4 regions of the Paenibacillus sp. UMB7766-LJ446 genome follow, and region 1 is predicted to be linked to each of the others. Evidence: riboswitches for the same ligand, from Rfam matches in the RefSeq annotation. Region 1 holds a riboswitch; each other region holds the start of a gene.

Region 1 (7,459 bases):
AAAGGACGAATCATAATTCTGCCGAACATATTCCTTGGAATCCACCTCAACCAAGGTGTCTTCCGCTTTATTCGGGTCTTGCTGCAAATGATAATACTGGTCCTGATATACCAGGAACATCCGCTCTGTATTTTCCGCCGAGATCTGATCCGGCTTCCGCTGTTCAGATAATTCCTGAGCGACCTCTGGAACGGTACGATCGGCAGCTCGGTACACATAGGATGTCGTGTTACCACTGCCGCTGACCGACTCAAGCGGGTATGTGTCCTGAACGGAAGGTGCTCCGCACGCGGACAGCAGCGACATCACAAGGCTGAGGACAAGCATTAATTTTAATCCATGTGCCAAGCGCTTTTTCATTGGAACCTCTCCTAGCTCGAACGAATCACTTTGATATCCGCAGGAAGAATGGACTCACCCTCATACAGCGTAAATCTTCTGTCTTGCCACTCCACACGCAAAAGCATGTTATCATCAGACTGATATTGCCATACTAATTGTTCTCCAGCCTGACCATAGGGTGTCCTGCCAGTAGTGGTTACCATTCCTCCGTATTCTTCCTCCAGATGATACGCACGTCCATCCAGATCCAGTAACGTAGGAACCTCATCCGGTGCATCAAGACGACCATCAATTGGTGTATAGAGGGCATATCGGGTCATTTCCCTTTCTTCTATATGCAAATGTCGGATTGCCGTACCATCCTGCAACGTTAGGACTGCCGCATTCCGTGCTCGATGATGTACCCGCCCAACAACTTCATAAGTAACCAGCGAAACCTCACAGATATCACCAGGTGCCAGCTGAAGCATTGTTTTCTCTGCCTGGGGCGGTTCAGGTTTGGCTAGTATTCCTTTAATCCGTTTCCACACACTCATGCCCATTACTCCTGTTCTTTATCTTATAAACAAGCTGCAATAATTAATGCGCCCACGATATGAAGTGCACCCGAGAACAAGCCATAACCTGTCTTGCCCTGCTGTATTCCCGTATCCAGATCCAGGTTCGCCCATCTCCGAATCATATAATGAACCACACTCTCCAGAATAAGCAAAATAATAAATGAAACTACGGATACCAACAACGCTTCTCCAAGGTGACCCGCTGTTGAAATGGAGGTCGCAAGTACATAACCCTGAGCAAACAGCTTCATTACCATACGTGTCGTAACGGCCATATTGCCCGCCTTCACTTCGGCAAAATCCTTATACTTCGTGAACAACGAATCCACATACATCAAGACAAACAGCAAAACCGAACCCGATAACGTCCAGACCAGCATTGCCAAAATGTTCAAATCCATTTACATAGCCCCCACATATCAACATGAACCGCAATTAAAAGCGAAGGAGAAACGCTGGTCTCTCCTCCGCTGGTGCCCTGCTTACATACAAGGTTTAGTTCTTATTTTCATATTGCTTCATCAACGCAGCCAGTTCATCCTCAACAGCCTGATCCTTGCCCAGCTTCTCAAACTCATCATCCAGCGATTTTTCTTTGGACGACATTTCATTGCTGGCTTCAGCCTGAGCTTCCATCTGCATCATTTTTTCTTCCATACGCTTCATGCCGGCACTAGCAGTATCTGAACCAAATCCGTTCAATGCCTTGTTGATTTCGGTTTGAGCTTTTGCTGCATTGTAGCGCGCAACCAATGTTTCGCGTTTATTTTTCATTTGCGTTAATTGTTTGCGCATTTCGTCCAGCTTGCCACGAAGGTTATCGGCAGACGCTTTATTTTGATCATAGCTTGTTTTGTATTCAGCCATCTTCTCTTCAGCGACTTTTTTCTCTTCCAGTGCCCGACGGGCCAGATCCATATTCTGTGCACGCGCAGCTGTATGTGCTTGCTCTTCACGTTTCTTCACGAGAGCTTCCTGTTCTTCGAACAGTTGCTTGAATTTCTTCTCAATGGCAATCTGTGCGGCAACAGCTTTCTCCGCATCTTCTAGATCTTCTTGCATATCCCGGATATATTGATCCGTCATCTTGATTGGATCTTCTGCCTTGTCAATAATGGAATTAATGTTAGACATCGTTAAATCGCGCAATCGTTTGAAAATGGACATTATGGTATTCCTCCTAGTCGATAGTTCATCCTTGTATATAATCATACATACGTGGCAATGTTCTACTCGTTTCAATTTTAACAAAAAAAATCATAAAAAACGATTTTAGCTACTTAGCCTACCTGGAGCTATTGGATCAGTGGACCGGTTTGGCTCAACAGCTCTTCATCCAGCAGCTTCTCTGCAGTCTGCACAATCTCATCAATCTGCATTCGCGTAATGGCATCAAAGTGAATGCCCATAATCACAGTTACGGTTACCTTTAAATACAAGGAAGCCCTACGTGCAAGTCTCTCGCACAGCTCTTGTTCTTTATGCCCAGGGATATGCACCGTAGCACCGTTCACCCGTTCCCGGTCCGGATAAAATGTTGCTACCGCCCCAATATGTGATCTTCCTCCAGTTACCATAAACACTTTGTCTTCCCCTGCCTCAATCACCTGTAAACGAACGGAATTTAAATCGTATGTATTCATCCTGCTCCACCTGTCCTTTTCTATATGCAATATATATGGTGGAATTATGGCTACAATTTAATGAATCAACAATGAAACATCTCACATCATGCATAAATACGGATCCCCCCGGGCATACCAAAGAGAACGCAATTTGGGAAAAGGAGGCACTAACATGCGCATACGCCTCATAATGATATCCATCATGGTCATTCTTCTGGGAGGAAGTTACGCCCCTGCTCAGATATGGGCATCTACAAGCCCTCAAACCGAACCCGCTTCGAAGTCTGATTCTTCCGAAGAGGAACAGCTGACACTGGGACAGCTCAGACAGAAATATGCGGATACGTTCAAAACCAACGGCCCTTCAACAAAAAAGGTCGCACTGACTTTTGATGATGTACCTGATCCGCGGTTCACCCCTCAAGTGCTGGATATTTTAAAAAAATACAAGGTACGGGCTACCTTTTTCATCGTGGGACATCGCGCTGAGAAACATCCGGATTTGGTGAAACGCATGGTGAAGGAAGGGCATATTGTTGGCAATCACAGCTACAATCACCCCCAGTTCAGTAAGCTATCCATGAATGCATTTCGCAAACAAATCTTACATACCGGGGATATTATTCGCAATCTGGTAGGTTACACACCCAAAATGATTCGTCCACCCTATGGCGACATTAACGAGCAGCAGCTGCAATGGGCGGCCAAACAACATTACAGCATTGTGAACTGGAACGTCGATTCCCTGGACTGGAAGGGTCTCTCCAAAGAGGAAGTCAAACAAAACATCCTGTCTGCCGTCAAACCTGGTTCCATTGTTCTGCAGCATGCAGGAGGCGGGGTCGGATCGATATTAAATGGTACTATTGAGGCGTTGCCTGAAGTCATCGAGGAGCTGCGAAACCGCGGGTATGAGCTCGTAACTTTGGATGAATTGTTGGAGCTGCCCAAGGGCAAGTAGGGTCAAGATTCGCTGCGCAGCGCGTCCAGCAGCGCCAGCAGCTTGGGCGCTACAAAAATCGGATATGCAAAAGGGTGTCCTTCAATCACAATATTGTGATTGAAGGACACCCTTTACGGTTTAATGTAGGTTCAGTTGTAGTCTCACATGTTCATGTGCAGCTACTCTTTTGATTTTATTTCAAAATGTAAAGTTCAACATCCTGAATACCAAATGTGTTCACGGATTGCTTGCTGCCAGGAATAAAGATATCAATTTTATGGCCTTTGATGGCACCACCCACATCACGGGCTGTAGCAACAAATGCCTGTTTAGGTAGTCCTGGATGTGTATGACCCGTCACCAGTACTTTTGTACCCAGTGGAATGATACTAGGGTCTACTGCGATCGTGCCCAGTTCGAGCGGATTACCGAAGTAATCTACTGCACCCCATCCTCCATTTTCGGAAGCATCCGAGGAGTATGCTGTTGCTTTTACGTCAACAGTTTTGCTGTAATCAAACGTTTTTCCCCAGGCCTGTACTACCTTGCTATCCGAATTTACGTCAAGACTTGCGGCAGTCACCGTTTTGGCCTCTGTTTTTGCTGCTGCAGCAGAAGCTGTGTTCGTTGTGTTACCAGGGATCGTAATTTTCAAACCCCCATAAATGTTGTAAGCTGAAATGTCATTGTTAGCTTTAATAAGTGCGTTAAGTCCAACTCCATATTGTTTGGATAAGGTGTAGAAGGTATCCCCCTCTTTGGCCACATGAACTGAATCAGCATGAGCCGGAACGGCTTGAATGAGCATTGCTGCTGTCAGCAAAGCTGTTGCTGTTTTGGCTATACGTTTCTTGTTAATCATGGTCTTCCTCCCTCATTATGCCTGCGAAGTTAGTTGTCGGATTCGGATGGAGGAAACCACCCTATAGGTTCAATTACATGAATAATTTATGTAGCCCTAATTCACCCCAAGCCGTGTGCAAATGATTCTTCCCCAAGCACACTCTGCATCGTTACATCCCCCACACTCCCACCTCCGGAAGTTTCGGCAGGAACAAATATATCACAATTTTGTAACCAAGAGTCGTAGTAAATGTTACCATCTGGCTAATTCACTTCAACTTTTATGCTGAATTCAAGCGACTTTTTTCAATAAATTGTCTATTTGGACTTAAATCATTGATGACAGAAACGTTACTTTTTATGTAAATCTGTTCTTATCCTCACATAACAAAACATCCCTGCCGACTGGTGTCGACAGGGATGTATAGATCGGATGAACTCTCATCCGCAGAACGAATTTTTAATTCCACCTTGACCATCATCCTTAAGGATTTGGTTGTATTAAAGCACTTTAGCGAGGAAGTCACGTGTACGTGCATGTTTGGGTTGACCAAACACTTCATCCGGCGTTCCTTCTTCTACAATAACCCCGCCATCCATAAACAGAATGCGGTCACCTACTTCACGGGCAAAGCCCATTTCATGAGTCACGATGACCATGGTCATGCCGCCTACTGCAAGGCGCTTCATGACATCCAACACTTCACCGACCATTTCAGGGTCCAGTGCAGAGGTAGGTTCATCAAACAGCATAACATGCGGCTGCATCGCAAGGGCTCTTGCAATGGCTATCCGTTGTTTCTGTCCACCGGACAACTGGTTTGGATAGGCATCTTTTTTGTCGGACAAGCCAACCGTTTTGAGCAAATCTTCACAGATTTGTTCCGCTTCTTGTGCAGACTGTTTTTTCACTTTAATGGGAGCAATCGTAATGTTCTGCTGCACCGTTTTGTGCGGAAACAGATTGAAATGCTGGAATACCATCCCCATTTTTTCACGAGTCGCATTAATGTTATGTTTGGGACCCGTGATCGATACACCCTCAAAATCAATCTCCCCGGAAGTAGGCTGCTCCAGTAGGTTCAGACAACGTAAGAAGGTACTTTTCCCCGATCCGGACGGACCGATGACCACGACAACCTCACCTTTGCCTATTGTTACGTTGATGCCCTTAAGCACATCGTTGCTTCCATATGATTTGTGTAATTGTCTAACGTCTATCACTTGCACTCAACTTCCTTTCCAGTCGACCCAGCAGCTTGGACAAAATGAACGTCAGCACAAAGTAAATGGCTGCTGCAATCAGGAATGGGTTCATTCCTTGGTACGTAATGTTTTTGACCACACTTGCCTGGTACATAATGTCCACCATACCGATAACCGAGATAATGGAGGATTCCTTGATAATTGTCACGAATTCATTACCGATCGCCGGCAACACCGCTTTGAACGCTTGTGGAAGAATGATGAAGCGCATTGCGGCACCTCTTCCCATCCCCAGGGAACGTGCTGCTTCCAGCTGGCCGCGATCCACACCCTGTATACCTGCACGGAAAATCTCGGCAAGATAGGCACCACTGTTAATGGAAAGAGTAATAATACCCGCCTGAAGCGGCGTAAAATTAATACCAAGTGTCAATGCAAGTCCATAGTAGATAATCATCAACTGAACCAGCATTGGTGTACCACGAATAACCTCAACGTAAGCTGTTCCGAGCCAGCGCAGAATTGCGACGTCATGCAGACGGAACAGACAGATGATCAAACCGATAATGACCCCGAATATTACACCGAGAGCAGACAGTAAGAGCGTATAGCCCACACCTGTCGCATAGAAGCTTTTGTACTGCCAGAACACTTCAAAAATGTTTTGGCTTTTATTCACCTTGTCTGCCATCAACTGGCTTGCTTCTGTAACCATCTGATCAATTTTATTTTCGTTTTTCAGACGTTCGAGCGTTCCGTTGACTGCATTCAGCAATTCCGTATTGCCCTTGCGAATCCCGATCGCCGCTTCGACCTGCTCTTCATCCGGGATCGCAGCAGATAGTCCGATAACATCATCCAGATAGCCGGCAGCTACTGTATCTTCGACGATCGCAGCATTCACACGATTGGTCTGTAATTGCAGTACGATATCAGATATTTTATCAAGTGCTGTCAATTTGGCGCCTGGGATTCCCTGACCAATCGTTTCCTGAATGGAACCTTTTTGGACTCCAATTTTTTCATTTTCCAGATCGGCCATGGTTGAATATTTGTCTTTATCCTCATTGCGAATCATGATAACTTGTTTCGATTTATAATAGGTATCGGAGAAGTCGATGCTTTTTTTACGCTCATCCGTTGGCGTCATTCCCGAGATGACCATATCCACACGACCACTCTGCAATGCAGGAAGAAGTCCGTCAAAACCCATATCCTCTATTACAAGTTCTGCCCCAAGATCGGCAGCAATTTCTTTGGCAATCGAAATATCAAAGCCGACAATTTGATCTTTACCATCAATGACTTTATGGAATTCATATGGTGCAAAATCGGCGCTTGTACCGAGCACCAGCTTTTTACTGCCTGAGTCGCCTGTAGTTCCCGTTGCCGACGCAACCGGTGTAACCGTAGTTAGCAAAACCACAAGAGCTATCAGCATCATGGTGTAACGACTAATCAATTTCAACCCTGTTCTCCCCTTATAATACTTTGTATGCTTTCTGTTGTTGATGCCTGAGTCATTATAAAGTAGAATGCATGATTATGCAATGCATTTCGACATTACAAATCTTGACTAGTTTCTGAAAAATAACTGCATCTATGATATAATTATTAAATTATTTTCATTTTTGCTTAAGGAGTCCACCATGACACATACCAAATCTCAAATTCTAACTGTAATTGATCAATATGCTTCCCGTTTTAAGGAGATTTCATCATACATCGGTGCCAATCCCGAACTGGGTAACGAAGAATATCTCGCCTCTGCTCGGTTAAAGGAAGAACTTGCCTTCCACGGTTTTTCCGTAGAAGCTCCTGTTCTTGGCTTGCATACTGCATTTATCGGTACATATGCTGCATCCAAACCTGGTCCGACTATTGCCCTTCTCTGTGAGTATGATGCACTTCCTGAAATCGGTCATGCCTGTGGCCATCAT
Region 2 (7,459 bases), on a different contig from region 1:
GCTATTTTTTACATTTTATTTAGGTGTAACGAAAAAAAGAAAAAGAGCGCAGGCTCTTTGCCCACGCTCGTATCTGTTTTGGCAATTACTCAGCAATTGCCTTTTCCATCCATTGGTCGTCGATCATCTGTTGATGAAGGTCACCAGCCCACTGGTCCATGCATTTGCAAATGAAATCTTTGCGACATACCGGACAAGGCGTTTTCTGTAGACGGCTGATATTGGTCAGCTTCCATTCCGGGGAATGGGAGTAGAATACACGGCATTGTGTACCGTCTACCAATTTCATTTTAAATTCATACAATCCGTCTTCCTTGTTGCCACTAGCTAGTTCTAAATTTGCAATACGCGGTCTATAAGACATGGATATCACCTGTTAATTCAAATTTGGTTCATGCAATGACACTTCTTAGTACTAAGTCATATTAAAGAAATTTTAGTTCGATGTCAACTCACGCACATTTACCCGCCAAATAGAATATCAAGAATGGTACCCACCTGGCCCTGTTTTTTCCCTTTCAACACATCCGGATCGAATACTTCAACATATCCACAGGAAGAACAGGCGACGAAGAGATAATGATTGTGCTGAATATCGAACATTTTGCTAAGTCCAGCTCCTGACATGGACACTTCCTTAATATTGCAGTCCGTCCCCCTGCATTTGGTACATACAAATCGTCGTTCTATCATCTCTTCAATACTCAATATTGTTCCCCCCTCATTCGAATGTATGACATCAAGCAAGAGTAGATTATGTAAAATAGTACGCTGTCCGCCATGCAATCTCCTGCATTCCAACGGGATTATACAATACAAAACCCTGCCGATGACCAGCAGGGTCTTGTACTCGAACGTCAGGTATCCAAGGATACACTGCTCTATATGTTCCCTCTACTCCTAGGAGTCAGGTCTTAAACTACATTAAGTACCACATCAATATTGCCGCGTGTTGCTTTGGAGTAAGGACAGAAATCATGTGCCTTGCGCGCCAGATCTTCGGCTTGACTGTGATCCACACCAGGCATGCTTACGTCCAAGCGTACCGACAGCTGGAAACCGTCATCCGCAGGGTCTTTGCCAATGGATACATTGCTGGTTACCACCACATTCTCCAACTTCACGCCTGCTTTGCGCGCCACATTGGCGAGGGCACTCTCATAACATGCACCGTATCCAGCTGCAAAGAGCTGTTCAGGGTTGGTTCCTTCACCACCAGGGCCTCCAAGCTCTTTTGGCATTTTCAGATCATGCTTGAGCACACCATCCGAAGAAGCCACCGAACCTGTACGTCCACCTTTAACTGTCGCTGTTGCTGTATATAAAGCTTCCATATAAGAATCTCTCCTTCACCTTCAAATTTTTTAATGCCTACTATTCAATTTAAACTTCTGGCTTATTTTGAAACGCATCTTGTTCCTTATTCAGCTTTTACATCTTTATTATTTTCATGCACGTGAGATGCACATTGGTTATTTATTAAGGGTTGGGTAATATACTAAGGCACAACTCCTTCTCCGGTAAATCTTGTCCTTCTACACAAAAGTTGCACTAGACAAAAATAATTGAAGGAGTACAATGTAAGTATCAACATAAACGTTTAGACATATCGAAAGTAGTTTAATTACGTTTTTGATTTTGATTTCATTTTGATTTCAATGTTCAAATTTAATCAAAGGAATGACACCGTTCCTCTTCATATAGAATATCAATACTTCAAAGTCGGGTGATTATATTATGAGTAAAAAAAATCCGTTCAACGCTCCTTCCAATGAACCATTGGCTGCGGGTATGGCCCCATCTCTCGGAGAAGCCCACAGCTCCATGAAGGTGCCTCAGAACGCTGCTTGGTGGAAAAAATTCCTTGCTTTTGTTGGGCCGGGTTACCTGGTTGCCGTTGGATATATGGATCCCGGGAACTGGGCAACTGATATTGCAGGTGGTTCACAATTCGGTTATACGTTATTGTCCGTTATTCTGATTTCAAACCTGATGGCTGTTGTGTTACAGTCTCTCGCTGGTAAGCTCGGGATTGTCACAGGACGGGATTTGGCGCAAGCCTGCCGCGAACGATTCAGCATGCCTGTCGTGATGGTGTTATGGATATTGTGTGAGCTTGCGATTGCAGCCACCGACCTTGCGGAGGTTATTGGTTCAGCCATCGCACTCAAGCTGCTATTCAACATTCCCATGTTATATGGCGTCATTATTACAGCAGTCGATGTTCTCGTCATTCTTTTGCTGCAAAATAAAGGCTTCCGCGCATTGGAATCGCTCGTTATTGTGCTGATGGCTACCATCGCCCTCTGCTTCGGGATTGACCTGTTTCTCGCTAAACCGGATATGGGTGGCGTCATGCACGGCTTTGTACCAAGTGCCGAGATTTTGCAAAATCCAGCCATGCTCTACATCGCCATCGGCATTATTGGCGCAACCGTGATGCCCCATAATCTGTATCTGCATTCTTCTATCGTACAGACCCGTCAGATTGAAAAGACAACTAAGGGTAAAAAAGAAGCGATTCTGTATACCACCATGGATTCAACCATCGCTTTAACGCTGGCCCTGTTCATCAATGCAGCCATCCTGATTGTGTCTGCTGCCGTGTTCCATAGTGCAGGCATGACCCAGGTTGCGGAAATTACGGATGCTTACCATCTGCTGACACCTTTGCTGGGAACCACTATCGCCAGCGTCCTGTTCGGTGTAGCCCTGCTGGCTTCAGGCCAGAACTCAACACTCACCGGCACACTGTCCGGTCAGATTGTAATGGAAGGCTTCCTGAACATTCGTATTCCGGCGTGGCTTCGTCGGCTGGTAACACGTCTGATTGCAATCATCCCGGCCGTTATCGTAACAGCTATTGCCGGAGAGCACGGAACAGAAGAACTGCTGATTTTGAGCCAGGTTGTGTTGTCGCTGCAGCTCCCCTTTGCCGTTATTCCACTGATCATGTTTACGAGTGACAAAAAAAGCATGGGGGATTTTGCTAACAAGCTGTGGCTCAAAATCATCTCCTGGATCATTGCCGGAGTAATCGTTATCCTGAATGTGTATCTGATTATCCAGACCATTCTGTTGTTCTAGGTTACATGGAACTACACTCTATATTGTCTAACTCAAAAAGGCTGATCAACTCAAGTAATGTATACCTTGAGATGATCAGCCTTTTATATGTTCGAGCAGCAACCTAATCCAACCTGATCCATACCGATTAGATTAGCTCTTAAATACGCTTTTAGTTTATTTATCAATTTTGAGTTACTATCAACAAGGGAAGTAGTTCATCCAGTGATTCAACCGTCCAGTCCGGACGCTCTGCATCTGCTAGCTCCGGCTGGAACCTGCCATACCCCTGCAAAATTCGGATCGTGTGCATACCCAGCTTCTTAGCCGGAATAATATCATTATCAATCCGGTCGCCGATCATGACCGCTTCCTCCGGTTTACATCCCGCCTGTTTCAGAGCTACAGCATATAATTCAGGATCAGGCTTGGACACTCCTTCTTCAGCTGAACAGGCCAGCACATCCACGTACTTGCGCAAACCGTAGCTATCCAGCCGATTTTCCGTCCCCGGGCTCTGATTGGCAATGATGCCAATCTTATAGTGCTGCGACAACGTCTGGAGAACAGCGTCGGCTGACGCGAAGGGGCGCTCAAGCTCTTTGCGGAACTTCAGCTTCTCCTGTATCTGTTCCCGGTGCCCCTCATCGCTGATCAGGGTACGAATAGCCAGTTTCATCGGCCATTGCTCGTAATTTCGGTAGGAGGCGGCAAATAGTTCTCGTACTGTCTGCATCTCCACCTGATAACCAAGCGCACAAGCTTCTCGAACGAACTGACCGATAATATCATCCACCGGCTCCCACTCGTCCACAAGCGTATCCCCCACATCAAAGAACAACCATTGTATTCCACCTACATCCGGCACGCCTATTCCTCCTCGTTAGCCACAGGAAATTCATTTCCCCATTTCCCAAACCATAAAAAAGAAGACCCACCATCATGCATGAGTCTCCTCAAGATTCCGTATATTTATGATTTCAATTATAACAGGCAGCTGACACTGGATCAATCACATGAATAGTACTAACCACTAACCATTAAGCAGAAACCCAACTTCCCCATTCAAGGAATACACAATACGGTCTGCTCCCATTCCCCGGTAGATCCCTTTAGGGTGGCTTTGTTCTGTAATGACACATAGGGACTTGGATGTCCAGGAGCGGCAGATCTGCAAATAGCGGCAGGTCAGGTTTAGGCTATTTTCAAAAATAAAAACATTGCCTACACTGCCTTGCGGCAAAAACCATTTCTGAGCTGCAGCCGTGTTCATGCGAATGACATGCTCCACACCAATTCTCCGGAGCCTGCGCTCTTCCCCTGCACTGTTGGTCAGAACGGCAAACGGCATTTTTTTGTACATCAGCAATTTGATAAATTTACGTCCTGCTTCATTTGGAGCAGTAACTAAGATCATCTCTTTATCCATCATTCGTTCCTCCCTTTGCGTGAAAAGACAACAAAAAAGAAGCGTGGGGGACCAAGGCCTCCCGGACGCTTCTTCAATAATCCATAGCAAAAAGACACTATGAACCAGCGTACGGCTTGTTGCCTCTCCCTTTAACGCTTACGAGGTTAGCTGACGGATTCGGGCGCGAGAGTCGCCCTATTTCCGGCTGTCACCGGAAAATTCACCCCATGGATGCCTACTGTCCTGGACAGTTCATCCTGTTGGTTCCCCCGTTTCCCACCCATGAATGAATGGAAACTCAGCGATTAAAACATCGTTCCATTATGTTTCTTAATCAGAGCGATATTATCGTTTGTTTCGTTTTTCATGTAAAATTTAATTGAAATTGGAATTACGATATGAATCATACACCCGTGCCATATCGGTGTAAAGTCTGCGCAGATCACCGAATCGACGGATTTTTGCCATTTCACATCAATAATAGCGCTTACAACACATCCATTCTCTACCCATCTCTTCAAAGCTCTCTAATTCTCTCTTTAGCGAAATTCAGGTAGCAAAACATTCACAGTTCATACACGAGAGGTCCAAATGGCGTTAAAAAAGCAATATTAATTTTGCAATATTTAATTGTAATCAATATAATAGATGATAGAAGAATATGAAATGGAGGCGATTTTCATGTCAGTCTACGACTACAAAGTAAACACCCTTCGCGGTCAGGAAGTTGAGATGTCCAACTATCGTGACAAAGTACTGCTTATCGTGAATACAGCAAGCCAATGCGGCCTCACACCTCAATTCAAAGGTCTGCAAGAACTCCAGGACAAGTTCAAAGATTCCCCATTTGAAGTTCTTGGTTTTCCAAGCAACCAGTTTGCACAGGAAAAAGGCTCTTCTGATGATATTGCCGAGTTCTGCCAGATGAACTATGGTGTCAGCTTCCCGATGTTTGAGAAGATTGATGTGAATGGTTCAAGCGCTCATCCTCTATTCCAGCATCTTACCAAAGAAGCACCAGGCGTACTCGGCTCCAAAGCCATCAAATGGAACTTCACCAAATTCCTTGTGGATCAGAACGGACGTGTTTTGAAACGGTATGCTCCCAAAACAACACCTGATAAAATTGAAGCAGACATCAAAGAATTGCTTAAATAACAAGTGAAGGCCATCCGACCCCTGCAGACAGAATGAGCATGCATTCAGGGAAACGGGTGACCTTTTTTGTCTGGACTCATCTTTACTGTAAAAAAAACATAAAAAAGAAGCTCCCCATACGGGAAGCTTCTTCTTAATCGTTCTTATGATGCGGTCGAGAGGACTCGAACCTCCACGGGTATACACCCACTACCCCCTCAAGATAGCGTGTCTGCCATTCCACCACGACCGCATGTCGTAAATAATCGGCAACAGAGTTGATTATACCCGTTTCAAGTTTAAATGTAAAGCATTTTTAATATTATCATTTTAACTGCGCTTTCCCTTCCAAAAATCGTATAATCTCGTCATTTTCTCCTAAAAAGCACATATGATTAAAATTGATCCCGTTTTTATATCCGAGCAGGCTGATCACTCTACTTCCTTTATAAGGAACAATTACTCCATTCACCCTTCATAATATAACTTTAAATGTTATAAAAATTAACACAAATAAGATTTTAAATTTAAAAAGCAAGAAACTATTGACAAAAAGCGGATATTTATGTGAATATATATATCATATAATTCGGATTTATGAACAGAAAACGAACTAAAGCGGAGTATAAATGTTATTTTACATAACATTTACCGAACGTAGGAGGCGAAAGATTGTGAACCGTGGGAATAAGCTGCTCGATTACGTCAAACTGCTTGATTCCTCTATCCAGGTCGGAGGGTTCACCCATTCCTTCGGTATGGAAACCCATATCACTGAAGGAACCATTCGCAGTGCTGAAGATCTAGAATCATTCATGCGCTGTCAATTGCACCCCAGTATCGTGCGTCTGGAAGGTATGGCGATTAAAGGCATATACACCGCCACAGATCATAATGACGCGTGGCGTACAGCCCTTATCGACAAACTCGTTCATGTCCAGCGCACCCCAGCAAACCTCAGAGAACATGCCTCTACAATGGGAAAACGACTGATTAAGCTGGCTCGTGCACTCCACCCCTGGATTGATTTTAGCGAGCTTGAACAAACTCTGGCTAAGTATGAATCCGTTGGCTGCCTTTCCACTGTTCACGCCTGGATTAACCACCACCTCGAAATCCCTGTCGAGGAGGCAGTCCTTGGTTATCTGCATTCAGCCATGAGTGCCTGCATAACCGAAGCCTCCAAAGTGATTCCCCTCACTCCCGATACAACCCAGGACCTGTTGGTTCGCCTCGCCGCAGACCTGGAGCATGAATGGCATACCGTCAGCGCCTCCGCTGCGGATGGACTGGTACAACCAGCCTCAATGTCCATGAAAACATTGTTCCCCAGCTTCCATATGCTTGGAGCAGGACTTCACGCCTACAGGGCCTGATCTTTATCCCCTTCACCTCCATACAACTCACCTCCTCATACAGTAAAACATGAAAAACACGCCGCAACCTCATTGCTGGCGTGTTTTTTATGTCATTCATGTTGTCTATTTAACGTAATTACGCCATTTAACACATTAAAATACACTTATTTCCGTCTTTTTTAATTGTTAGATGACGCAAATACGTATATAATAAATTATACAGCTCGCATATCTATATATTCTACATCAAGAATAACCGGCTGAATACTACATTCCACTGAGGGGTGAACCCTTTTGAACAAAAAGAAACCTGTGACTCCTTTCGGATGGGCCATCAAACGAAGACTAACCGAACTCCAGGTCGACCAAAAGACATTTTGCGAACAGTACAACATCCCGCCATACCGTCTGTCCAATCTCATCCATGGGACACGCAAAGCAACCCGGTTCAGGAACCAGGTCGCCGACATTTTGGATATTCCAGATG
Region 3 (7,459 bases), on a different contig from region 1:
GGTCGTGGAACAAGTGACCCGCACGTCCTGGTCGGATTATTTTGAACAATACGTATACGGAGACGGCATGGCTGACTTTGCAGTGGAGAAGATCAAGGTCACTCCCGTCCTGAAAGACGGTCAAACCTTGTACGAGTCGTCGGTTACAGTGCAGAAAAAAGGCAGTGAATATACGAAAGTGCCTGTTCGAATTATGTTCGAGGATGGGAAAACCATGACGAAAGAATGGGATGGTAGCAAGGAGCGCATTACCTACAAATTGACCTACACTTCCCCGGTTTCCTGGGCGATGACTGATCCGCTATACACGATCGTGCTGGAGAACCATCATATGAACAATTTTCTGAAATCCGGACTGGATGAGCCAACCAAATCCCGCTGGAGCATGAGCGCAACCAAACTTATAGAAGCTATATTCGGAAGTCTGTCATGGTGAGGTGGATACAGTGAAAGCGAAAATACGTGAAGGCTGGTTTCTCGTCCGTCAGCATATGTTCATTGCGGCACTCTTATTTCTCTATCAATTAATATGGGGATACTTTCTTTATCGGATGGTACAGTCAGCTGTAGTCCCGCTTCTCCTGCGTTATCCTGAACCTGATGCCGGGGAGCTAAGTACAATTCTATTCAAAATGGAGAGCCAGCTTGGTCTGTCAACAAACCCGGAGGTCCATCGCCATTTATGGATTCTAGGGGCTATGCTGCTGCTGCGGATGCTAATTAGCCCACTCATTCAGGCAGGGCTGCTCTACTCACTCCAGCATTTTAATCATTCAGAAGAGCGCGTTCCATTCATTCGCGGCATCAAAAATTTGTGGAAACCGATGTTGTTGCTTCACACGATTCGAACCGTATTGCTGCTGCTGCCGGCTTATTGGCTCGTACCGAAGCTCTATTCCATCTTTATGGATGGCTTTCATTCCCTCCAGCTGCTCTTGCCGGGTATTCCCTATGTTGCTGGTTGGATTGTATACGGGTGGGTAATACATCATGCCCTTCTCTACATGCAGTTTGGGGTCTCGGCTCCTGACGGGGAAGGTGGAGCGCGTGGTACGTTCCAGGCCCTATGGATTGCTCTGCGCCAAATCATCACCTTGATCGGTATTGCGACCCTGCTGGGAGGTCTTCATCTGCTGGTCTTTGGTGCCTTTACCTCAGCTTCATGGTTAGTAACAGGCTTAACCGGCCTTATACTACAACAAACGTACCCACTTGCCCGGTGCTTGCTGAGTCTGTGGAAAATATGCGCCCATTTCCGGTTATGGCAGTCCAACTCGGTCAAGGAATAAATTGAACGGTCAAAATTGTTACCATCTCTATGTAAAGTTAAGCTCATCAAATGCCGTTAAACAAGCAAACCTCGACCTTTCCCCGTCAAAGGTCGAGGTTTTTTTTGCTAATTTTGTTGCTAAACGTTGCCAAAGTGATATACCTCTGTTACAATAATCGCAGTGAGTTTTTAGTAACAACTTTGTAATCTTTACCTTCATATTTGTAACTACTTAAAATTTAATCGTCATTTCTTGATTTCGCAGGTGCACAACTAGCATAGCCAAATTCCTAGCACCTGGGAAGCGGGGGAACCAGTTATGGGTGAATTGATCTTGCAACAGAGGGATCATAGGGGACCTTCAACCGAATCCTTAAGCTAACCTCGCAGGCATTGGAAGGGGTATATCTTTTGTTTAAGAAGAAATTAACCGCAGCTGTACTTAGCCTCACATTCGCATTATCGCTTGGAGCAGGCAGCGCATTCGCAGATTCAAAAATGGACCAAGTCATTGATTCAGCAATGGGAACTACATACAAAAGCGGAGGAACAACGCTTAACGGCTTTGACTGCTCTGGGTTTACAAGTTATGTATTCGACAAGCTGGGCATTGATCTGGCGCGCCAATCAAGTTCACAATTCGACATGGGCGATTCAGTATCCCGTATGGAAATGAGACCAGGTGATCTGGTATTCTTCAATACAACGGGCAAAGGGGTCTCGCACGTAGGGATCTTTGTAGGAGATGGAAAGTTTGCACACTCCTCTTCTTCCAAAGGAGTTACAATCAGCGCATTAAGTGAAAGCTATTGGGCTAACCGCTATGTTGGCGCTAAACGCATTATGAGCACGGACGCATATGAGACATTGGCCATCGACTAGGGACAAGCGGAGCAACGTCATGCTGTAACAATAACACTACTGTAACGAAGCATAATAGAACCGTCTGGTACATTCTCCGCAGGAATGTATCCGGCGGTTTTTTTGTGCTTCGTTTCATCAAAAGTATTTTGGGATAAGCTATCTAACCTAACTTTACTTTTTTCAGGGCTATTTTGCATTGCTTCGTCCGTGCTCTTATAATGTTTTTACCCATCCCACTATAATATAAACGAAATTACCAGAACTTTTGTTTCACTTTTTTTCAATAACGAGGACTTGCCAAATGAACGCCTCTTTTGTAGAGTGAAAACAAGCATAGATATGGAATGACATATCTATGCTATTGGTTAAATTAAAATCATTATAGCTTGTTCACAATGAGAGGAGCGTGCAGTTGTATGGATGAAGCCCCTGTGACGTTTCACGTTGTGCCCATGCAAGAAGAACATGCGGAGCTCATCTGTGATTGGCAGTATGATCCGCCTTATAATATTTATAGCTGGCTGCCCTGGGAGCAGATGAAAGCACTCGAAGTGGAATTCGGAGATCCCCAGCTTCGGAAGGAACAATATGCAGTGGTGTTGGGAGAGGATCATCAAATTTGGGGTTTCGCTCAATACTTCCCACTTGAAGGTGTCACTCGCATTGGGCTTGGTATGCACCCCGAACGCTGTGGTCATGGTCAGGGAACAGCTTTTGTCTCGGCCATTGTGAAGGAAGCCCTTCGCCGGAACCCGGCAAACGAAATTGATCTGGAAGTCCTGACCTGGAATGAACGGGCCATTCGTGTCTATCTCAAGGCAGGATTTGTTACGCAGGATACATACGAACGACAGACACCGAGCGGTTTGAAACCTTTTTACTGCATGGTCTATGAAGGTCCACGCGATTAAATAGGGCTTCAAATCATCGAAAAAGTCCCCGGTTATGTGATTAGTTCAAAAAATTACCACAAAATGCTATGATGTAACTACAGGTTCCGTTATAATGATATGGATAGTTTCAGGTTAGATGATCTTTCATTCTGGAGGGGACATAAGGGATGCACAAATGGATCATGAGCGGGGTATTTTTTGCAGCGTGCGCTTTAGCTATTGTACTAATGTTTACGCTTCCAGGGAAAGAGGAAGTTGCAGAAGAAGCGAAACCGACGATGCCGCAAGTTACCATGGATGCAGGACAGGCCGAGACACTGGTCAAAGCCAACTGTATTACCTGTCACGGTGATCAGCTTCAAGGGGGCATGGGCCCTAGTCTGCAGAAGATTGGCAGCCAGGACGATGTGGAGAAGATTTATACGACCATTGTCAAAGGCAAAAGCGGCGGTATGCCTTCGTTCAAAGACAAGCTGAAGGAAGAAGAAATCGCGAATATTGCGATGTGGCTGGCGGAGAAGAAGTAACCCCATCGTTTAAGGCGAACAGTTAAGACAGGTTGCAAGCATGTATAGCGTGGTGGCTTCAATCACCTCCTGCTCTTTAACGCATGCTCTAAACCACGTTGATGCTGAACGCATAACGTAGCCAACCGTATCACAGGGTTACCGGGTTTAATCAATGTTCTACAGATAAGAGGCTCTCACTCTCCCTTGCCGGGAAAGTAAGAGCCTCTTGGTCATATTTACATGCTTAGCGTGTAGAGAAAGCTCCGGTGAAAATATGCGGCGCTATGGCTACTCCGGTTGCATGAGCTCATTCTGCCGCCTATAATTCATCCTAAAGAAGAATGGTTTACTGCGTTTTTGCCTTCTGCTCGGCAAGGAAAGCCTGCACTTCACGTGCAGACGGCATCCCGGACTGGGCGCCGAGCTTCGTCACGGACAACGCGGCTGCGCCCATGGCGAAGCTTACCGCCGCGTCCAGCGTCTCTCCGCGCGCGAGGGCTACCGCCAGCGCGCCGTTGAAGCAATCGCCAGCGCCGGTCGTGTCGACGGCGCTTACGGCGTAGCCGGGCGCACGGCATGCGCCGGCACGCCCTGCCTGTACGCGGCCGCCAGGCGCCGCCGCGTATACAGCCCCCTCGGGGCCGAGCGTCGTAACGACAGCGGCCCCGAGGGATGCGGCGAGCTCTGCGACCGCCGCATCTACGTCTTCCGGCCGGAGATCATCCCGGCCGGTAAGCACGGCGAGCTCGCTGCGGTTCGGCGTGACGACGTCGACGCACCGCAGGAGCTCCTGGGGCAGACCCGGCACCGCGGGAGCCGGGTTGAGCACCACCAATGCGCTGCCTTCAGCCGCCAGTTGGGCGGCGCGGGTGACCGCAGGCAGCGGGATCTCCAGCTGCAGCAGCACCGCTGCGGCTGCAGTCAGGCTTTTTACCGTATCCGCCTCTTCCAGCATCGCAGGCACAACCTGCCCATTCGCTCCAGGAATGACAATAATCCGGTTATCTCCTTTGGAGAGCCAGATGGAGGCCGTACCAGTAACCGTATCATTCAGAATGCGGACCTGTGAGGCATCCGCCCCGCTTTCCGTTAGACTGTGCAGCAAGCGTTCACCAAAACCATCCGATCCTACCGCACCTACCATCGTTGTCTGTCCGCCAAGTCGTGCTGCTGCCACCGCTTGGTTGGCACCTTTACCTCCGGCCAGATAGTGCAGTTCCTTCCCGCTTACCGTTTCCCCTTCCTCGGGAATGATGTCCGTCTTCACCACCAGATCCATATTAAGGCTGCCTACGACAGTAATAAGTGGTTTGTTCTGATCATCGTCTGACATGTATGCTTCACTCACTTCCGGTAGTGCGATGATAACCGCGCCAGTTTATTCCGACCTCTTTTTCTCAAACGCCTCGTTATATTGCTCTGCTTCTTTAATATCTACAGATGTGATGCCACCTTCATCCCAAGATGTGAGACGTAGCGTGACCGTTGTATAGTCAATCGTAATAAAAGGGTGATGATTGAATGCTTCTGAAATCGCTGCGACCTCATCCACAAATGCAATCCCTTTCATGTAGTTGGAAAATACGAACTTGCGGACAATCCATCGTCCCTCTTCCAGTTCCCAGCCTTCCAGCCTTCCCAGATGAGCTTCGACTTCCTCTTGCGAAAAAACCATACGTTATCTTCCTCCCCATATGATGGCTCATCACAGACAGCTGTCCGCGGTGCCATCAAAACCTTTGGCGCTACCACAGCAACCCAAACGCATAGGTCCACCGCCCTGCGGTTCGCCCGTTTCATGACTATCATCTTACCACGGACAAGCCTCAAATTCCAATAGTACAAATGGCGCTAGATCCACTAACCATAAGGCTTTTGGGAGATTCTCCAACCCCGTTTTCCATGCCAAATATCTTATAGGAGCATACTAAATGAGTGGTACAAAAGTCAGCTCTTCTTCCCCAATTAAGATATGAATTCGGTGCTGTTCCTTGTCATGAATGACCACTCCACTTCCTACCGGAATGACAGACTCCTCACCCAGCGCATAGAACAGATCTTCCGCCAATGCCTCATCCACTTCGAGTTGCTCTGTTACACCAAGGCGTGACCATTCTTCCTCATCCATCTCAAAGAAAACATAGCGGTCCGGTATTCGGCCTATAGCCTGTGTCAAATCTGTCAATATTCCTTCATAATCCCGTCCATGCTTTACGCCCATTGACTTTTCACTCCTGTTTAGCCCCTAAGGAGCAGATTTGTTCTTATTATACCTGAAAATAACCCTTAAAAAAAAAGGCCATCTGGTCGATAAATACTATACATGACCGTTTTAACTGTTTCTGCAACCCTCAAGGTTGCCTAACATTAAACGGATTGCGGTGTAACGTTCGTCCGGAAGCCCGAATAAAGCCGCTTGAAAGGATTCAATTTTATCTCATGGATGAGGTGTATGATGGAAATTTCAACGATTATCGGACTAGTTTTAGGGCTGGTTTCACTTGTAGTGGGTATGTTCCTGAAGGGTGCACCCCTTATCAACCTGGTTAACAACCCGGCAGCCTACGTTATTATTTTTGTTGGTACGGCAGCAACTATTTTCATGGCATTTCCCATGTCTGAAGTTAAAAAAATCCCCAAGCTATTCGGGGTACTGTTCAAAAAGCAGCAACTGATTGACCGTGTTTCTCTAATCGGCACATTTATGGACTGGGCTTCCACCACCCGCCGTGAAGGTTTACTTGCACTTGAATCGAAAGTCGAAGATATCGATGATCAGTTCCTGCGCGGCGGTATGCGTATGATTATTGACGGCAATGATCAGGAATTTGTAAGTGATGTACTCATGGAAGATATTCATGCTACAGAAGAGCGCCATCGTGGCGGTGCCTTGATCTTCGCCCAAGCGGGGATGTATGCACCAACGCTCGGGGTACTCGGGGCCGTTGTAGGTCTCATCGCAGCGCTTGCCGATCTCAGTGATATGGAAAAGCTCTCTCATGCGATTGCAGCAGCGTTTATCGCGACGCTTCTCGGTATCTTTAGCGGTTACGTGTTGTGGCATCCGATGTCCAATAAACTGAAGCGGATGTCCAAGAAAGAGATGGAAATCAAGCTGATGATGGTCGAAGGCTTGTTATCGATACAATCCGGTGTATCCACCATTGCCATTAATCAAAAATTATCTGTATTCCTGACACCTTCCGAACGTAGACAGTTGGAAGAGAAGGAGGGTTCATCAGGTGAAAAAGGCTAAAAAACACGAACCGCATGAAGAACATATAGACGAGAGCTGGCTGCTTCCCTACTCCGACTTGATGACGTTGTTGCTCGCTCTGTTTATCACACTATTCTCTATGAGCTCTATAGATGCAACGAAGTTTGAACAGATGGCTTCAGCTCTGAGCAGCGCATTGAACGGTGGTTCGGGTGTACTGGATCATACCTCCATGAACCCTACAGATTCCACTACAGATTTGGGCAAAAACAAACAGCAGCCTGAAGATATCAAGAAGACACCGGCTCAGATTACAGATGCGCAGATGGCTCAGAAAGAACAGGAAGATCTGGAGAAACTCAAGAAAAAGCTTGATCAATATATTCAGAAAAATGGCCTTTCCGACCAGCTGAATACCAAGCTGAATCAGTCTGAGCTCAAGATTACGATCAGTGATAACGCCCTGTTCTCCTCAGGCCGGGCTGATGTTAAGCCCGAGTCTCGTTCACTGGCCAAAGCCATCTCTAGCATGTTGCAGGAATTCCCGGAATATGAAGTCGTTGTGTCTGGCCATACTGATAATGTTCCCATTTCGAACAGCCAATATAAGGATAACTGGGATTTAAGTGCCGATCGAGCACTGAATTTCCTCAAAATTCTGTTATTAAATGAGACGCTGGACCCAGCGAAATTCACACCTAGTGGT
Region 4 (7,459 bases), on a different contig from region 1:
TTTTCCAATGTCTATTCTAAGGGGTGCACTTCAATACGGAGTACTGTCTTTGTCATATGGAGGAACGATTACCATGACAGAAAGTGGATTTATAAAATCTACTGATATGCAAATATAGTCTGACCTCGACCTAGACCTAGACTTAAATGGTGAGATGCCTTTGGGGATCAAAAGTTCAAAACAAGATCAAATTGGATCATCATTTTGACAGATCAGTATTCAGTCTATGAAAACAATGATAGTGGAGAGAAATGGTCTTTAAAGGAATCGCGAAAGAATAACTCCCTTATTATGGACAAAAAAAGTTAAGTAGGTACTGTTACGCAACATGAAAGGGTAGAGTAACTTAAATCATATTTTATAAAGAAAAGCTTGAAAATTATACAATAGGGGGGTATTCTAAAGATACCAACTGCGAAATCTTCTATCAGTGCAATGAGATACCATTACGGTGAACCTAAATAAAGAGTTGCATTGATACAGTCATATGATATACATGAAGAGGACTTTAAATTTTATAACAGTTAAAGGAGAAAAAGAAGTGAACAATGAAAGGTTGATGATTGCGGTTTCCCCACCAGTTCAAGTAGGAGGAAGCTTGTTTACTGCAGTGCAACTTTCAGCTATCAGTAAACTTTTGGGTCCAGAGCAAAAGACCGAGATGACTCCGTTTAAACAATTTTATATTGAGGTATCTGCTGAAATGGAAGGAATCGTAACTGACAATCTTCGAAGTATTGGACTTGAGGTAAACCCTGCAGGTTATTCAACTAAGGCCCTGATCGCTTGCAATTTCTGCAGAGGAGCAGAGGATGCTGGACTAGACATTGCTCAAAAATTAAATCAAGCTATAGCGGGTATACTGACACCGACACCTCTTAAGGTCGGATATGCTGGCTGCGCACTTGGGACTAGTGAACCCCTCTTGAGAGATATAGGCATCGTTAAAATGAAAGAGAAATTCGATATTTATGTTGGTGGAGATCCAAAGGGAATCAAAGCTTCTTTAGCGGAACTTTTTTTAACTGGTTTATCGGAAGTGGAAGTGATACAAACTGTAATGAACATAATTGATTACTACAAAGTACACGCAAAATGTAAAGAAAAATTCAGTAAGTTTTTGAAGAGAATCTCTGTTGAAGAATTAAAGGGTGTCGTTTCGAATTCATAGAAAGGGCAAAATCAAAATAGACACTGACTGGGGAAGATACGTTTTAATATCTAAACTTTAACGCATTGTTCTTAAAGTGAAAAAATAATCTCGTCCTTTCCGAGAAGAAAATTTATGAAGTCGCCATTTTGGCGACTGTTTTGTTTTCTTAATAACGATAAAAAAGGTGATGCATTTGACATGGAATAAAATTCATTTGAAACTGAGCTTTACCATTTTTAGTTTGTTTATTGGAATTTTAATATTGCTAAATATTGTACTTAACCTCATATTTACGAATTTTTTATCATCTAAAGTGCACGATGAAGCCAATGAGTTAGCAGCACATTTGTCCTCTATGCTTGAGAAGCAAGGTAACAGTGTAGAACAAATGGCCGATTTTACAGGGGTTCAGATGTATATTTTGAACTCAAAAGGTACCTTCATTGAATCAAAGGCTTCAGGCATCCCTACTCTCCCTGAATATATCTGGGAGAATGATAAATTGTTAGAGGGAAAGAAGGTGGAAAGGGAATTCACTTTTAATAACGAACTGTACCTGCTTCATGGTATACCCGTGACCACTAATCCAACTGTCAAAGGGATTTATGTGATTAGTTCTCTAGAAAATATGAAAGAATCGATACAAACGATCAGAAATTTACTGTTTATCACTGGATTTGGATCACTATTGTTGGCAATGGGATGCATCTTTTTTCTATCTAAAAGATTATCTAATCCATTGTTGAAAATTGAAAAGGCAACTCGTCTGATTGCCAAAGGAGAACTAAATTTAAAAATTCCTGTGGAAACTAAAGATGAGATTGGTTCATTGTCACAAGCCATAAACGACCTTTCTAGAGAGTTAAAACAATATCGAGATAATCGTTCCGAGTTCTTTGCAAACGTCTCCCATGAATTGAGAACACCCATTACTTACTTGGAAGGGTATGCGGATATACTGGCTAAAGATCTTGTGGAAAATGAAGAAGAAAAGAAAAAATATCTACAAATTATATCAGAGGAAGCACAACGTTTAAATGTTATCATAAATGATCTCTTCGAACTGTCTAAAATGGAGGAAGGTAAAATTGACTTGAAGCTAATGTCAGTCGAACCCACTTCGATCATCCAGAGGTCTATAGATAAGGTTCAATTAAAAGCCCAAGAGAAAGGTCTTACTATTCAAAGTAAGTTGAGTTCCGTACCCCATATTTTTGTGGACCCCAATCGGTTGGAACAGATCATTTTAAACCTATTGGATAATGCAATTCGTTACACAGCTGAGGGGAATATCCAAGTTTCACTAACTTCCGAAGGAGGTGGAGTAGCGATTAGCATTAACGATTCCGGACCAGGGATTTCAGCTGAAGAACTTCCATTTATATTTGAACGATTTTATAGAGTTGAAAAATCCAGGTCTCGGGAATATGGAGGAACAGGACTTGGGCTGTCTATTGTTCAAAGTCTTGTGTTACAACAAGGAGGAACAATACATGTAAAGAGTAAGATTGGAGAGGGCACATCATTTAAAGTATTATTCCCGCTCATCGCATCTTCATTGAAACCACATAGCTCTAAATTATAATATGAATCAAATGAGCTAATAATATTGAAAGCCACGGTAGGGAGAAAAATTTCATGATATTTTGATATAAGCCATGTGGCTACAGATTTTTATTGGGTGGTGTTGACTGTATGAATAATAAATTGAAAGCGTTAGTTATTGATGACGAATGGAATATGAGAAATCTCTTGCGTATATATTTAACTAAACAAGGTTTTGATATTACCGAAGCTCATAATGGAACAGAAGGACTGGCCTATCTTCAGAAAAATTCGTATCATGTCATTTTATTAGACGTTATGATGCCTGATATGGATGGTTGGCATCTTTGTAAAAAAATCAGAGCATTTAGTGAAACACCTATATTGATGCTTACAGCCCGAGGGGATGTGAAGGATAAGGTACATGGATTAGGTGTGGGGGCTGATGATTATATGGTGAAACCTGTAAATTCAGATGAACTCATCGCTCGCCTGTTTGCACTTATTCGACGTTCTTCACAGTCTTCGAGCCTAAAAGAAGTCGGTAGAAAAATCGTGTATTCAGACATGATTATTTATCCAGATCGAAGACAAGTTTTGGTATTAGACACAAATCTGGATTTAACCCAAAAGGAACTTGATATCTTGCTTATGTTGGCTGAGCATCCACAAAGAGTTTTCTCTAGAGATGAAATCATTGAACGTCTGTGGGGAAGTGACTTTTTTGGGGATAACCGAGTCGTGGACACCCACGTCAAAAATATCCGCGAGAAGTTACAGTTGGCTGGATTAGAACAGAATCCCATTCAAACAGTTTGGGGCATAGGGTATAAGTGGTTGTATAGTGTAGAAGAGCCTTGAGCTTATAAGTAGAAGCTGGTAAAAAAAAATTTGTACTAAAAAGCGATCGTTCCCTGAATTTAACTGGGGACGGTCTTTTCATTTTTTGTAGAGTAAGATATATGAGAATTCTACATAAAATCCACACATTTTAACAATATAATACTCTATAGGTTACAAACATTTAACTATTTTTGCCGAATTTCGTATTGAAAACGGGGGAACCATTTGTTGGGTGAATTATTCTTGCAAGAAAAGAATATAGGGAGCCTTTAACCGAATCCTTAAGCTAACTCCGTAGGCATCTAAGGGAGGAACAAAAGTTTGAAAAAGGTCATTTTGTCGGTGCTTGGAGCAGCAGTTTTATTTACCTCCACAGCAACGGGAGCATTTGCTAGTCAGGCAAAACTAACTGAAGAAATAAAAGAAGTGGTTGGAACGCCCTACCTTTATGGTGGGACCACAACATCAGGTTTTGATTGTTCCGGTTTTATCCTTTATGTTTTTAATGCATTTAAACTAGATTTGCCGCGCACCTCTAGTATGCAAGCAACAAAGGGAGCGTTTGTAGAAAAAGAAGAACTACGCCCAGGAGATCTCGTTTTCTTCAATACAAATGGTCGCAGCATTTCCCATGCGGGAATTTATGTAGGTAACAATCAATTTGCACATTCATCAAGCAGTAAAGGTGTTCGAATTAGTAGCTTATCTGAAAGTTATTATAAATCCAGATATGTTACAGCTCGCCGAGTGGTTAGCGAGCAGAACTATCTTAAAATGATTGACGACAGTCATTAAAAATATGGACAAGCCCGTGAGGAGACGGGTTTGTCCATTTTGTTTAACAACTTGCCTCGAACATATAGAATCACTCCATTGAACAAATCCAGTAAATATATAGATAACTTAAAAGAACGTGATTTATGATATAGACAGTATTCTTACACAGATTCCACATACATGAAGGCTAAACTAATCTTATATCGATTAGAGGAGATTAGCCCAATGTGTGGATTTGTAAGTTTATATAACAAATATCGTATGCCAGTAGATGCAAACATTCTGCAACAGATGACAGACTCCATAGCTCATCGTGGCCCAGATGATGAAGGGATGTATATCCATGATCATATCGGTCTGGGTTTCAGGAGACTAAGTATACTAGATATCGAGCACGGGGCACAACCCATGACCAATAAGACCAGAGATATTTGGCTGGTATTCAATGGGGAGATTTATAATTATAAAGAGTTGAAGGATTGGTTGAGTCAAAAAGGGTATACATTTTATACAGATTCGGATACCGAAGTATTACTGAGGCTTTATGAGGACGTTGGAATTAAATGTGTCAACTATTTAAGGGGCATGTTTGGTTTCACCATATGGGATAGAAGAAGTGATCTTTTATATGCGGCACGGGACCATTTCGGGATAAAGCCTGTATATTACAGTGAAACCGCCTCCGGATACATGATTGGCTCTGAAATTAAAACGTTACTGGCTTCAGGTAGGATTGATCGGGAAGTCGATGAAAATGCTCTTTATCAGTATCTCACATTTCAATATGTACCTGAACCCTCAACCCTGTTCAAAGGAATCCATAAACTGAAAGCTGGCCACTATTTGCTTGTACAGAATAATGGAATGACCATCAAACCGTATTACGAAGTGAAGTTTGAGCCCCATGAAAACAGGTCCTATTCCGATTTAGTAGAGGAGACGCGATCAGTAATAACTGAATCTGTTCGTATTCACAAGAACTCAGATGTCCCTAGGGGAGCATTCTTATCGGGTGGTATTGATTCAAGCAGTTTAGTTGGTTTACTTCATCGATTGGAACCAACCCAAACATTCAGCGTTGGATTTGATATGCCGGGGTATAGTGAATTGGATGATGCCAGAAAGACAGCAGCCTATTTAGGGACTGAGCACCATGAAATTCGGATTAATGCCCGCGACTATATAGATATACTGCCTTCTTTAATATGGCATATGGATGAGCCAGTAGCAGACCCCTCAGCCGTGGGTCTCTACTTTGTATCGAAGTTGGCTAGTCAGCATGTTAAGATGGCATTCTCAGGTGAGGGTGCAGATGAATTTTTTGGTGGCTACAACATTTATCAGGAACCCTATGCTCTCCGCATGTTTCAGGGTCTCCCAGGGCCATGGAGATGTCTTGCAGGACATCTGGGACGATTAATGCCTACCGGCATGAAAGGAAAAGGATTCTTGGAAAGAGGGAGTCTCATTCTGCAAGAACGATACTTTGGAAATGCGAAGATTTTTATGGATCATGAAAAAAGTAAGGTATTAGCACCATGGTTATTGGAGCAGGGAGTATGTAAACCGACCCTTCAGGTGACTAAGCCTCTTTATGAGCAAGCGAAGTTATATGATGAAGTCACACAGATGCAGTATATTGATATTCATACGTGGCTACGTGGGAACATCCTAATGAAAGCAGACAAAATGTCGATGGCAAATTCCTTGGAACTTCGCGTTCCCTTTGTAGACACTAAAGTATTTGAATTAGCTGCTACCATCCCTACAAAGTATAAAGTTACGCCCACAGCAACTAAACTATTGCTCCGTGATGCTATGAAAGATGTGGTTCCGCCTGATGTACAGCAGCGAAAAAAATTAGGTTTTCCTGTCCCAACCAGAGTATGGTTAAAAAATGAATGGTATGCATGGGCTAGGAATCTGATTATGACAGCAGACGTAGATCAATGGATCAATAAAACGTATGTCTTGCAGCTACTTCAGATCCATAAAGAAGGAAAATTGGATGCAAGCCGTAAATTGTGGACCATCCTTGTATTTATCTTATGGCATCAAATATATATTGAAGATCGTGCGTATTCCTTTTCCGTTCCATCTTCAAAAAGAATGATATTGTAATAGTAAAATCAATAACGCCCCCAATATAGCTCTGATGTATCGTCCCCTCGGAATAGAGATCATGTTATAATGAGCTCATTATACCGGGGGGGATTTTGGTATGTCAGCTAATAGAAGCATGGATATGCATAAAAGCGGTGGTTCATCATCGTCAGTACCGCTTGTTTTACGATCAAGGTGTTCCCAAACAAATGCGGCAATCAATCCTCGGATACATTCCGGGAAAAGATCGCCGCATCATGAATTCTTCGGTTTTTAATATCTTATTAACAAGTATTTTTAGCAGATCTTAATAGAGTGAAAATCAATGCTTCTCATTCATAATCCTTATTCAGCAACATTCTCTACACTTGGATCAGGTGTATAGTTACTTTCATAATCTGTATACATGACTTCCGTTACCATTCCAGCGGAAGCATGATGCAAATCATGGCAATGGAACATCCAATTTCCTGGGTTATCGGCTTCAAAAGCAACAACATAGGTTTCCCCTGGTTTAACATTTAGTGTATCTTTTATGATCGTTGACCCCTGATAGGGCTGACCATTTTTACTTAGTACTTGAAAAAACTGACCATGGAGATGCATAGGATGGTCATCCGTTTTGGATTGATTCACAAAAGTAACTTTCACCTTGTCACCCTTCTTGACTTTTATGACATCTGTATCCGGAAATACCTTTCCGTTAATGGTGTAAACCATTTCTCCGTCTTTCATTTCCGTATTTAAATTCATTGTCACGTTCTGATTAAATATCTGATTCAACGAAAATAAAGGATCTGCCATGTTACCGTACTTTTCGATGTCAAACACAGGAAGCGTGGTAGAGGCATTGGAATTGTCATTTTGAACTTTTGAACCTTCATATTGGATAACGGCTTTCATATTTTGTATCGGCGACTCAATTCCATGTTCTTCAAGGAGCCAGGAGCCTGGATTGTCCGCTGTAAATTCAATATCATAACGTTCCCCAGGAGCAATAGAAAGTAATTGATCTTCAATCATGTCGGGTTCATTCAG

Evidence for each region. Region 1 has a riboswitch for cyclic di-AMP ahead of QP794_RS05185 (3D domain-containing protein). Riboswitches for the same ligand answer to the same signal wherever they lie in the genome.
Region 2: it holds a riboswitch for cyclic di-AMP, as region 1 does, so the genes downstream of both, QP794_RS04630 (HAD family hydrolase) here and QP794_RS05185 (3D domain-containing protein) in region 1, are expected to answer to the same signal.
Region 3: it holds a riboswitch for cyclic di-AMP, as region 1 does, so the genes downstream of both, QP794_RS32305 (C40 family peptidase) here and QP794_RS05185 (3D domain-containing protein) in region 1, are expected to answer to the same signal.
Region 4: it holds a riboswitch for cyclic di-AMP, as region 1 does, so the genes downstream of both, QP794_RS24095 (C40 family peptidase) here and QP794_RS05185 (3D domain-containing protein) in region 1, are expected to answer to the same signal.

What each region holds. Positions count from the first base shown of each region.
Region 1 is NZ_JASOYM010000002.1:41,545-49,003, reverse strand. Features, by position in the region: gene QP794_RS05215 (DUF4247 domain-containing protein) at 1-360, opposite strand, end outside; gene QP794_RS05210 (DUF4178 domain-containing protein) at 372-878, opposite strand; gene QP794_RS05205 (DUF350 domain-containing protein) at 902-1,303, opposite strand; gene QP794_RS05200 (PspA/IM30 family protein) at 1,398-2,069, opposite strand; gene lpdD (prenylated flavin chaperone LpdD) at 2,198-2,545, opposite strand; gene QP794_RS05190 (polysaccharide deacetylase family protein) at 2,700-3,488, shown strand; gene QP794_RS05185 (3D domain-containing protein) at 3,664-4,332, opposite strand; cyclic di-AMP (ydaO/yuaA leader) riboswitch at 4,335-4,531, opposite strand; gene QP794_RS05180 (amino acid ABC transporter ATP-binding protein) at 4,815-5,537, opposite strand; gene QP794_RS05175 (ABC transporter substrate-binding protein/permease) at 5,524-6,987, opposite strand; gene QP794_RS05170 (M20 family metallopeptidase) at 7,169-7,459, shown strand, end outside.
Region 2 is NZ_JASOYM010000001.1:911,450-918,908, forward strand. Features, by position in the region: gene QP794_RS04605 (hypothetical protein) at 86-364, opposite strand; gene QP794_RS04610 (zinc ribbon domain-containing protein) at 463-708, opposite strand; gene QP794_RS04615 (organic hydroperoxide resistance protein) at 915-1,334, opposite strand; gene QP794_RS04620 (Nramp family divalent metal transporter) at 1,792-3,087, shown strand; gene QP794_RS04625 (HAD family hydrolase) at 3,251-3,934, opposite strand; gene QP794_RS04630 (HAD family hydrolase) at 4,100-4,498, opposite strand; cyclic di-AMP (ydaO/yuaA leader) riboswitch at 4,616-4,791, opposite strand; gene QP794_RS04635 (glutathione peroxidase) at 5,159-5,635, shown strand; partial or broken gene QP794_RS33125 (hypothetical protein) at 5,611-5,679, opposite strand; tRNA gene QP794_RS04640 (tRNA-Leu) at 5,785-5,867, opposite strand; gene QP794_RS04645 (urease accessory protein UreF) at 6,289-6,990, shown strand; gene QP794_RS04650 (Rha family transcriptional regulator) at 7,267-7,459, shown strand, end outside.
Region 3 is NZ_JASOYM010000024.1:28,603-36,061, forward strand. Features, by position in the region: gene QP794_RS32295 (M1 family metallopeptidase) at 1-436, shown strand, start outside; gene QP794_RS32300 (hypothetical protein) at 447-1,289, shown strand; cyclic di-AMP (ydaO/yuaA leader) riboswitch at 1,541-1,678, shown strand; gene QP794_RS32305 (C40 family peptidase) at 1,682-2,152, shown strand; gene QP794_RS32310 (GNAT family N-acetyltransferase) at 2,551-3,045, shown strand; gene QP794_RS32315 (c-type cytochrome) at 3,195-3,554, shown strand; gene rbsK (ribokinase) at 3,883-4,869, opposite strand; gene QP794_RS32325 (4a-hydroxytetrahydrobiopterin dehydratase) at 4,915-5,211, opposite strand; gene QP794_RS32330 (hypothetical protein) at 5,464-5,757, opposite strand; gene motA (flagellar motor stator protein MotA) at 5,992-6,792, shown strand; gene motB (flagellar motor protein MotB) at 6,779-7,459, shown strand, end outside.
Region 4 is NZ_JASOYM010000011.1:155,046-162,504, reverse strand. Features, by position in the region: gene QP794_RS24110 (NAD(P)/FAD-dependent oxidoreductase) at 497-1,171, shown strand; gene QP794_RS24105 (sensor histidine kinase) at 1,347-2,738, shown strand; gene QP794_RS24100 (response regulator transcription factor) at 2,849-3,559, shown strand; cyclic di-AMP (ydaO/yuaA leader) riboswitch at 3,724-3,857, shown strand; gene QP794_RS24095 (C40 family peptidase) at 3,863-4,336, shown strand; gene asnB (asparagine synthase (glutamine-hydrolyzing)) at 4,544-6,439, shown strand; gene QP794_RS24085 (multicopper oxidase family protein) at 6,767-7,459, opposite strand, start outside.